DNA from 2 places in the Clostridium saccharoperbutylacetonicum N1-4(HMT) genome. Region 2 is predicted to be linked to the other one. Evidence: riboswitches for the same ligand, from Rfam matches in the RefSeq annotation. Region 2 holds a riboswitch; the other holds the start of a gene.

Region 1 (5,701 bases), 370 kb from region 2:
GACCACATTTATATGATAATAAGTCACTTGCATGCGCTAGCTTTAATGTTCATGGAAACTTTTTTGTAAAAAAATTCAATTACATGAGTAAAAACAATGATGAGAATTTATGGACTAGTTGTATTGCTTTTGGATTGGAAAGATGGTGTTGGGCTATCCTTGTTCAATTTGGAACAGATGTAAATAAGTGGCCTGAGCATCTAAAAAGCTTAATATTTTAATTAAGTGGAAAATGTTAATATATTTACTCAAGAAAAATACGAAAAAGTAGATTATAATTTTGGAGATGATATCAATAATTTATTATTGAATAAGTTTATTACTAAACTTTGTTTTGATGCAATAGTAAAAGAACCATGTATATGGCCAAGTTTTGGATTAGTTACTTTTAACAGTTCTGGTTTTCATAATGATATGGATTATCATCTATTGGTAAAGAGCGGTAAAAGTATTGTTCCATATTTTTATTTGTGTTTTGAAATAGGATGCAATAGTTCATATAGTAAGGGAATAATTATTGTTAATGAACTAGAAATATTAATGAAAAAAATAAATGGAGTGCAGCTGCATCTGGAGATTTGATAATAGTATTATTGGTTATGGTGAGTATTTATGAATCAATATTTATCGATAATAGGTAAAAAAATATTAATGGCTAGAGAAGAACGCTATTTAAAAAAAATAAAAATTAGTAAAAATCACAAATGCATTATAGAACTATCGTTGAACATTCCAGGGTTTCCGAAGTCAGGGGGAATATGGGCAGGAGTTTTTAAAGTTTGCATTAGGTCTATTCAAGATAATATTCCATCACAATTGTTATTATATAACATAGATATTGCAGGATATTATGCAGTATTTAGCTCTTATATTTCATTAAAGGATACAAAAATAAAAAGTTGTCTAATTGAAGAGCAAAATATGTGGGGAAGGCTAGTTGATATAGATTGTTTTGAAAATGGAGTTAAGATATCAAGAGAAGATGTAGGCTTCAAAGAACGTAAATGTATTTTATGTAATAATTACAATTCAGTATGTATAAGAAATCATGTTCACAATATTAAAGAATTAAGATGTGAAGCCGAAAAATTAGCTAAAAATATTGAATGAAATAGAAGGTGAAAATATTGAATTATACTGTTTTAGAAAAAAGTGGTAGTGATGCTTCATATGATTTAATAATAGAGGCTATAGAACCAAAACCAGATAATGGTTATATAGTAAAATCAGTTGTTGCTACAAATAATAAAATAATAGAAGATATGATTAATAATATGTTAAATTTTGAATTTTTACAAGGCATTAGCTGGGGGTTAAGATTTAATTTCTTTCAACATATACCTGATCAATGGATACTTGAAGCGCGTTTAGAATCTCTTTTTGAGAAAATGACTAAAAAAGAAATGAGTATTAATAGATAATTTTGTTATAACTAATTATATTAAAAGTACAGAGAAGGTGAAAAGGAAAGAAATGAAAAAAGAAATATTAAACTTGCCTAATGTGAAACAACCTGATTACCCATATAATCAAGTGGTAAAAGCTGGGAATACTTTATATTTATCAGGCCAAGTATCATGTGATTTACAAAGTGGACAATTTATATTGGGAAATATTGAGATTCAAACAAAAAATGCATTAGAAAATATAAAATATTTACTTGAAAACTCAAATTCTTCAATGAATAATATCTTAAAAGTTGTAGTATATATGAAAAATATTTTTGAAGTTGATAAAATGAATGAAATTTATAAAATGTATTTCAAAAAAAATGAATTACCAACAAGAGTAGCAATTCAAACTACATTTCCAAATAAAAATATAGAAATTGAACTAGAAGTAGTTGCTTTAACAAATTAAAATATTATAGGGGCTGTCGCATTAGCGTATTAAAATCCGTTAACGACAGCTCTTTTCTGGTTTATAAACAAGTTGGAAAAACTGATAATGTTGTAGTGAGTATTGGAGCAACTGACAAGTTCAGTGAGAATGAATTAAATGATGCAGTGAATTGCGTAAAGAAAAGTTTTAAAAGTTATAATGGAGCTACTCTGACAAAATTATGGTATGATAAAAAAAATCAGATCAATTTATTGAGGGGTATTTGAAAAATGGGAGAGGTTCAGTGAATGGTGTTAAAACTGAAAATGTAATTGTTTTGCTATCAAATTTTGATGTAGATTCTTCAGGTGGGGATGGAAGTTTAAATCCAAATTCAACTTATGATAATTATAATTGGATATTAATAAGAGACAGTAAAACGGATAGTTGGAAAGTTGATGATCGTGGATATTAAAAAAGAAAATAACTAAATACATTGTATACATAATTACAAGAAGTTCACAATTTTCTATAATGCCTGAATTAATAAAAAAGTTGTCACATGCTTGACATAAATATTATGTATTATAAATATATAAAGTAGTTAAAACATTATTTACCCCTTATTAAATATAAATATCCAATATGCAGAATGATCTATTCACCCTAGTAGATCATTCTTTTTAGTTAGTTTTAATAGGGTTTATTTATTAGAAATTTTAGATAATTATGCGCCATATCAATTTTTTATATACAAGGTCTATGAACCAAGTAATATGGCTTTTAACCCAAATTATAATGGCTATTAGCCAGATTTGTGATGTTAAAATACCGTGTATGCTAGTAATTATAAATACTAGCATAACCTTAATGTTTATGCATAAAATGTATTGACAATTTAATAAGCTGAATATATACTAAACTTATAAGAAATGAAGGAATTGAATAACTTATCAAGAGTGGTGGAGGGACTGGCCCTATGAAACCCAGCAACCGATCAAGTAATGATTTACGATGACGTGGTGCTAATTCCAACAGCGTTAGCTGAAAGATAAGAGAGAAAATTTTTATGCAAAGATGCACTAGAGATTAATCTCTAGTGCTCTATTTCTATATAATAAGTTTTTAATTTATCTTTGTACTGCTATTGTATCTAAGATAGAGATTTTTATATAAAAATATATGAGTATTTTGATAAGAATTATAAGCTTATAATTTAAATATATTGGGGGTATAAATATGTCAAAATTAAGTAATAGATTAGATTGGTTTTCTGAATCTATAATAAGAAAAATGACTAGAATAGCTAATAAATATGGAGCAATAAATCTTTCACAAGGTTTCCCGGATTTTGATCCACCTAAAGAGATACTTAATCAATTAAAAGAAGTTTCAGAAAAAGGTCCACATCAGTATTCGGTGACTTGGGGAGCACAAAATTTTAGAGAAAAGCTAGCATTAAAGCAAGAGAGATTTATGGGAATTAAAATAAATCCAGATGAAAATGTGTTAGTAACCTGTGGAAGTACTGAAGCTATGATTTGTGCGATGATGAGTGTTTGTAATCCGGGAGATAAAGTAATTGTTTTTTCGCCATTTTATGAAAATTATACAGCAGATACAATTTTATCTGGATCTCAGCCTATCTATGTTGAATTAAAGCCGCCAGCTTTTAACTTTGATAAAGAGGAATTGAAAAATGCATTTAAGCAAAATCCAAAAGCACTTATTCTTTGCAATCCGTCAAATCCTACAGGCAAAGTATTTACCGAAGAAGAGCTGCTATATATAGGAAGCCTTGCAAAAGAATATGATACTTTTGTAATTACTGATGAGGTTTATGAGCATATAATTTTTAAGCCTCATAAACACACTTATTTAGCAGCTTTAGATGGAATGTTTGAAAGAACAATTTCATGCAGTTCATTATCAAAAACATATTCAATTACAGGATGGAGACTTGGATATATTATTGCAAGCAAAGAGGTAATAGAAAATTGTAAAAAAGTTCATGATTTCTTAACTGTAGGAGCAGCAGCACCTCTTCAAGAGGCAGCAATTAAAGGCTTGGAATTTGATGATGAATATTATGAAGAATTGAGTAAAATTTATAGAAAAAAAAAGAAAAAAATTATTTTTTGGATGGATTAGACGAAATAGGGCTTAAGTATTACGAGCCTCAAGGTGCATACTATGTAATGGTTGATATATCTGAATTTGGATATGATGATGATTATGAATTCTGTAAATGGTTAGCTAAAGAAATTGGAGTAGCAGCAGTACCAGGTTCAAGTTTTTTCAAAGAAAAAGTAAATAGTTATATAAGATTTCATTTTGCAAAGAAAGAAGAAACCTTAAAAGAAGCTCTTAAGAGACTTGAAAAACTTAGGGAATATAGAAATAACTAAATTAATTAAAGCAAGATAAAGTTAAAAGCATTAGCAATAAATACAAAAACAATAAATTTTGGAGGGAATAAAAGATGAAGATTTTAAAGAAATTAGCAGCACTAGTGATTATAGGAACAATAGGAGCAAGCTTGGTTGCCTGCGGAAGCAGTAAAGAAAGTGCAAAAACAGATAGTAAAGAAGTGGGGAATAAAAATATTGTAATTGGTGTATGCCCAGGACCTTATGGGGATATGGTCAAGGAGGCGTTAGCACCAGCCTTAAAAGCTAAAGGATATACAGTTTCGACTAAGGAATTTAGTGATTATATTCAGCCAGATAAAGCCTTAGATAATAAAGAAATAGATGCAAATTTATTTCAACACACAGAATATTTAAAGAAATTTAGTTCAGATAATAATTTGAAAATTTCACCAGTAATAGTTGTACCAACTCTTTCAATGGGAGTGTTCTCAAATACCATAAAGTCATTAGATCAATTAAAAGATGGTGCTAAAATAGCGATACCAAATGATGCTTCAAATTTAGCAAGAGCATTAAAATTATTAAAGGAAAATGGAATTATTAAGTTAAAAGAAAACATTGATGAAACTAAGGCTACTGAAAAAGATGTTGCAGAAAATCCTAAGAATATTAAATTCACACCAATTGAAGGTGCACAACTTGCTAGAAGTATTGACAGTGTTGATTTAGCAGTAGTTCCAGGAAATTTTGCATTTGCGTCTAAGCTTGATTATTCAAAAGCAGTAGCTGTTGAAAAATTAGCAGAAAATTATAAAAATGTTGTTGCAGTTAGAACAGAAGATTTAGATAAAGATCTTGGAAAAGATTTGAAAGAGGCTGTACAATCTAAGGAATTTAAAGATGCTATTGAAAATGGGAAATTTAAAGAATTCAGTAAACCGGATTGGTGGAAATAATTTAAAACAATAAGTTGTGAATGAAAATATAGATATCCAACGCGAGAATTAGACTTATGCGAAACTTACCGAAATCAGATACATTTATCTTCCACAGGACTAGTGAAATTTTCGCTGGAAGGTTCTAAATGGCAGCTTGTCGTCATTTCAGCGTGTTCCAGATATAAAATCCCCAAGGAGAAAGTTCATGTTTCCAAATATAAAATTTGGACATTCACTTTTGGACAAGCTGAAAATGAAACAAGCCATAGAGGAAACTCGACTCACGTTCGTTCGCTGAGTAAGCGATTCACACCAAATCACAGATTTGGGTTCTCTGCTTAAGAACCATCATCAGCTCAATTTCACATGCCTGCTTCCAGAAAAATGTATATAATTTCTAGTGTAGTGTTATGATTATAATTTCTCAATGATGCATGCATATTACATTTATAAGTTTGATTCTTAAAATGTATATCTATATATAATTAGATATATATTTTCATTCATTAAAATAATAATACGTATTTAAAGATCACAAGAAATATTAAAATGGTCATTAATATAAGTTCC
Region 2 (5,701 bases):
AATCTAGCGTTGGAAGCCCTGCATTAGGCTGTACCATTACTGGAATATGCGCCAAACTGCATATTTCTTCAATAACAGGCTTTAATTGTTTTGGTCCTAAGGAACAGTTAACTCCAAGAGCATCAACTCCAAGTCCTTCTAAAACAAGTACCATAGCCTCTGGAGAACAGCCAGTAAAAGTTCTTAAATTTTCTTCAAAGGTCATTGTACAAAATACAGGCAGCTTTGAATTTTCTTTAGCTGCTAATATTGCTGCTTTAAGTTCATATAAATCAGTCATAGTTTCAATTAAAATTATATCTGCACCTGATTTAACACCTTGAACAATTTGACGTTTAAAAATTTCATAAGCCTTGTCAAAGCTTAAAGTTCCCATAGGTTCTAAAAGCTCACCTATTGGGCCAATATCTAAAGCAATATAAGTATTACTATTACCTTTTGCTCTTTTTGCAATTTTAACAGCTGCATCTACAGCTTCTTCTACTTCTAAATTGCAAAGCTTTAACTTTAATTCGTTAGCTCCAAAAGTATTAGTAGTTATTACATTAGCTCCACTATCTATATATTCTTTATGAATTTCTTCTATAATATGTGGTTCTTTTATATTTAGAACCTCTGGATTTTCGCCAAGCTTTAACCCCTTCCTTTGAAGCATAGTTCCCATTGCTCCATCAAATATTAAAATGTTATCCTTTATAATTTCCTTAAGCCCCACAGGATTCACCCTCTCTTCTAAAATTGCAATTTTCGTAATTATTACATTCCTTACAAGTCCTTTTTTTCTTTTCTATTTCACCTTCAACTATACCAATTATTGCTGTTACAGATTTCCTGGGAAATAATAAATTATTTTCAGATACTGTAAGTCCAATTTTCTTTTGCGCATCTAATGCTCTTAGAAAGCTATTTTGAACATCTAATGGCAGATCTCCATACCCAGGACTATATCTAAAAGTAATACTACAGCCATTTGCTGCTGCCTTTTCTTTAACAACATTTTCTACAGCATCACAGACTTCTTCTACTGCTGTAGTAGCACAAGCATCAAGTATAAGTGCTTTTGTTAAATCAGTTTTTTCATATAGCCTAGTTTTCTTTTCCACTTCATTACCTAAAGTCACAGCTAATAATACACATTTCTTTGATTTTTTTAAATGCTCTTTTATATCTTTTCCTTTAAGAATTAAATTTGTGCCTATTACTTCCACACCAGCTTCAACAGTTATTATATCTTTATATTCATATATAACTCTTGGGATAATTACCTTTTTCCCTTCTTCTCTAGCTTCATCAATAATTCTCTCTAGGTTTTCATCTAGAGCTTGCCCTTTGTATCCAAGATATCTAAGAACTTCTTTCCTGCTTATTGCAAGTTCAAATACATTCATATTTTATCCAACCTCTACCGATTTAATTTTTATTATAGATATCCAAATTAATAATCAAACTTATAAATGGAATATACATACACCATTGAGAAATTATAATCGTAACACTACACTAGAAATTAGATACATATTTGTGCAAGCGGCATATGAAATTAAGCTGTGATGGTTATTAGTGGAAGGTTGTTCCATTTTCTGCTTGTCATAAATTTACTTTAGGAACATGCAGAAATGGGTGCAACCTTCCACTTAGAACCCATCCAGTGATAATTTCATAAGTCCGCTGTAATAAATATGTGTTTAATTTCGGTAAGTTCCGCATATATCTAATTCTTGCTTTGGATATCTATAACTGAGAGTTTCTAATTTCAATCGTCAATGCTCAATTGTCAATTATTTTTAAAGAACAAAAAAGCCTAAAGGTATTTCCTTTAGACTTTAAATCTTCAAAACACCTTATCTATCAGCTCTTACGCTGCAGGATTTAGCACCTTATATATTTTCAAATATATCGGTTGCTGGGTTTCTTCGGGCCAGTCCCTCCACCACTCTTGATAAGTCTTATAATTAGCCATTATATATTATTAAATCATATTTGTAAAGAAATTATATATTTATTTCTTAATCCATAATAAAAGTAATGATGCTATACTAAAAGCTAAACTTATTAACATTATGTAATTTACAACTTGAACAGTAGTAAAACCTTTTTCTGCCAATCTAAAATGTATTTGACTTCTATCAGCTTGATATACAGGTTTACCTTCTGAAAATCTTTTAAAGATAACAAACAGATTATCAAAGATAGGCACTGCTAAAGCTAATATTGGTATAAACAAACTCATAATAGTAGTTTGTTTAAAAGCTCCATCTAAAGCTGTAATGCTTAAAATAAATCCTAAAAAATTAGCTCCAGAATCGCCCATAAACACCCGTGCTGGGAATTTATTATAATATAAGAAACCTAAAATAGTTCCTACTAAAATTACAGATATCATTGCTGATTCACTTTGCTTCAATATTATTGCAGCAACCAAGAATGTCATTGCTGATATTAAAGACAATCCTCCTGCTAATCCATCCATTCCATCTGACCAATTGATTACAGTAGTAACTCCAAATATCCAAGTTATTGTAAGTATAAATTGTACAGTGGAATTAAGTTCTATATAATGTCCTGTAAAAGGATTAGTAAAGCCTGAAAAAGCAATCTTAGAGTTAAACACTAAAACAGCTGCTATCAATTGAATAACCAATCTAGGAAATATAGGAAATTCCTTTCCTTTAGTTTTATACCAATCATCTACAAGCCCTATTATTAATATCATTGTGGCTGCAATAAATACTGTTTTTTGTTTTTCAAAATCATCTTGATAAAATGCAAAATATGATATGAAAAAACCAATATATAAAGCTATTCCACCACATAATGGTGTTGGTGCTTTATGTTGCTTTCTTTTATTTGGTTTATCTGTAAAATGTATCTTTTTAGCTAATCTCATAAGAAAAGGCATGGTAATCATTGCACCTAAAAGGGCTACTACCATTGCTAATATATAATTCATCTTTTCTACTCCTTAGTTAAGTCTATGAAAGTAAATTATATCCACCAATATCCAATTATTCCATCTTGGCTTACTTCCCATTTGATTATACTATTAAAGGTATCTTATATCAATTACAAAATTATTAAGGTTATACTTATAAAAATTAATAATTTATTATTTAACTTTCACTAACTTGTTTTAAAACATAGTACCAAGGAGTTGCTCCTCTTTCTCTATAATCTCCATTTTTCCATTCAAAGAACATATATTTTGAACCGTTAATTTCCTTTATTATGTACTTTGATGCTGTTTTATTATTTACATCTAATACTAAATCTTTTGTCCAAGTTATAGTTTTATCTTCAATTTTGCCATTTTCATCGAAAATTAAATTTTTTAAATATAAATCCCCATTCCATGCCTTCTTATCAGGATTAAATTTATCTACATTTTCAACGAAATCAACACTTTCCCACTTTCCAAGTACTTCAGTATCATTTATAAAAGGATAATCAACTTTGTCAACTCTTGTTTCAACTTTGTCTCCAGAAATGTTAATATCGAGTGCTGGTGTTGAACTAACCTTTTGTAATACATAGTAATAGGGCTCCATACCTCTAATTGTATAATCTCCACTTTTCCATTGAAAGAACATATAAGTTGTCCCATCAATATCTTTGATAACATAACTACTATCTGTCTTGTCTACGTCATTAATAATATGATCCTTTGTCCAGGTAAAAACTGTTCTTGGAACCTTTCCATCCTCTGTAAAACTTATATCTTTTACATATAAATCGCCAGTGAACTGCTTGGTATTTACCTTAAATTCTTCTATGTTCTTAACAAAATCTAAGCTCTTCCATTCACCAACTATATTAGAATCCTTAACAAACGCATAGTCAATTTTATCAACTTTTGCTGCATTGCTGCCATTTATGTTTGAAGCTGCTCTTGCATTAGTAAGTACAGCACTACTAATTACTAGTAAAGCTGCAACTGCCATTGCAGAAAATCTATAGGCTTTTTTATTAAATAATTTTATCATAACAATTCTCCTTCTTACTTCAGACTTATTATTTACTATCGAAGTTGTTCCAATTAAATGTGTTGACTTAGAAAACTTGTCAATCATCTCAATAATTGTATAACCATATTCCTTAACTTCTTTATCTTCAGTATAAGAAAGTGCAAGCGAATCACAGCATACTTCCATATCTTCCTTCATTTTTCTAAAGCCATAATGGATAATTGGATTAAACCAATAAATTACCTTTAAGAAAATAATTATCCAATTTATAACTATATCTCTACGTTTTAAATGAGATAATTCATGAAGAAATATATATCTTAATTTATCAACATCTATTACCTTATTAATATTATTAGGAATTAATATTACAGGCTTAAAATAACCAAATAATGCAGGAATCTTCACAATGGACGTTTCAACTAAAGCTATTTCTTTTTTGATGCTCATTTCATTTTTGCACTGTTTTAATATACTTAGAAGTTCATTATTGTTCGATTTACCATTGTTATTTATCTTTCTTCTTAGTCCTCTATACACAAAAAGTATATAAGCGAAAATAAATATTACTCCAATTAGCCAAATAAAACTAAAAATATTCATTCCTGATAAACTAGAATTCATAACTTTATCAGTAGAAAAATCCATAGAATTTATGGTTCTTAGAATCACATCATGGTTATCTAAAGAGCTAATTTTACTTCCACTTCGTGCCAATACAGTTCCGAAAGTTTCAGTTTTATTTGAGAACAATAACAAAATATTGTTTCCTACTCCATTAATAATATTAAAGATACTAAATGGACTTTCAGGTAGCTTAAATATAGTTAAACGGAATATTACTAAAAACCATAAGGTATATTGAAATTTAATTCCTAACCTTCCTTTTGAATATTTTCTAAAAATAAGAAGTAAACAAATTAATATACTAGTTGTAATAGATGTTTGAAGTATTACTTTAAATAATTGGCCTAAATAATACATAAATTACTTATTCCTTTCATCTAGTATACTTTTAAGATCTTCTATATCCTCTTTGCTTAAATCACTTTCTTTGATAAAACTTACTAACATATTTTTAATGGCACCATTATAAACTTTACTTAAAAAGGTTTGATTTTCTGCATGTATACATTCATTTTCATTTATTAAAGGATAATAAAGATATTTTCTTCCTTCTTCTTTAAATCCAAGTGCATTTTTACTAACTAATCTACTTATTAAAGTCTTTATTGTTTTAGGTTTCCAATCCTTTATATTTTCTAAAGCCTCAATAATTTGATTTGATGTACACAGCTTTTCTGACCAAACGATTTTCATTACTTCCCATTCTGCCTCAGATATCTTAGGTATTTCTTCCATAACCTTCACTCCTTTATTTAGTATTACAATTGTAATCCACTTTAAGAGTACAACTGTAATCCATAATTGTCAAGATATTTAAGTATAAATTTTCCATTGACTATTCTTTGTATATAAAAAAACACTTTTTCTAACTTAACCTGTTGCAAATTGTAGTTAATAATATTCACCAGTTAAGTGAAATTATCAGCGGAAAATAGAATCTTTCATCTAACTGGTATTATTCTCTATACAAAAAATACTGACAAGAATCTCCTGTCAGTAAAATTTACTGTATCTTCAGTTTTATTCATAATCTTTATTCAAAAGCTCCAACATTTCATTACTCCAATCAACATACAATTTGGTCTGGCGTATACCCAAATTTAAGACGCATA

Evidence for each region. A riboswitch is a leader RNA that binds a small molecule or an ion and turns the genes downstream of it on or off. The one in region 2 is predicted to bind S-adenosylmethionine.
Region 1: another riboswitch for S-adenosylmethionine. It lies ahead of CSPA_RS09460 (pyridoxal phosphate-dependent aminotransferase); the one in region 2 lies ahead of CSPA_RS07870 (vitamin B12 dependent-methionine synthase activation domain-containing protein).

What each region holds. Positions count from the first base shown of each region.
Region 1 is NC_020291.1:2,133,048-2,138,748, forward strand. Features, by position in the region: gene CSPA_RS09430 (hypothetical protein) at 1-221, shown strand, start outside; gene CSPA_RS09435 (triphosphoribosyl-dephospho-CoA synthase) at 226-582, shown strand; gene CSPA_RS09440 (citrate lyase holo-[acyl-carrier protein] synthase) at 613-1,110, shown strand; gene CSPA_RS09445 (hypothetical protein) at 1,119-1,421, shown strand; gene CSPA_RS09450 (RidA family protein) at 1,474-1,860, shown strand; gene CSPA_RS09455 (DUF4829 domain-containing protein) at 2,105-2,296, shown strand; SAM riboswitch class I at 2,769-2,879, shown strand; partial or broken gene CSPA_RS09460 (pyridoxal phosphate-dependent aminotransferase) at 3,061-4,229, shown strand; gene CSPA_RS09465 (MetQ/NlpA family ABC transporter substrate-binding protein) at 4,304-5,149, shown strand.
Region 2 is NC_020291.1:1,764,978-1,770,678, reverse strand. Features, by position in the region: gene CSPA_RS07875 (homocysteine S-methyltransferase family protein) at 1-715, opposite strand, end outside; gene CSPA_RS07870 (vitamin B12 dependent-methionine synthase activation domain-containing protein) at 705-1,388, opposite strand; SAM riboswitch class I at 1,839-1,946, opposite strand; gene CSPA_RS07865 (MraY family glycosyltransferase) at 2,000-2,950, opposite strand; gene CSPA_RS07860 (M56 family metallopeptidase) at 3,111-4,946, opposite strand; gene CSPA_RS07855 (CopY/TcrY family copper transport repressor) at 4,950-5,324, opposite strand; gene CSPA_RS07850 (PadR family transcriptional regulator) at 5,610-5,701, opposite strand, start outside.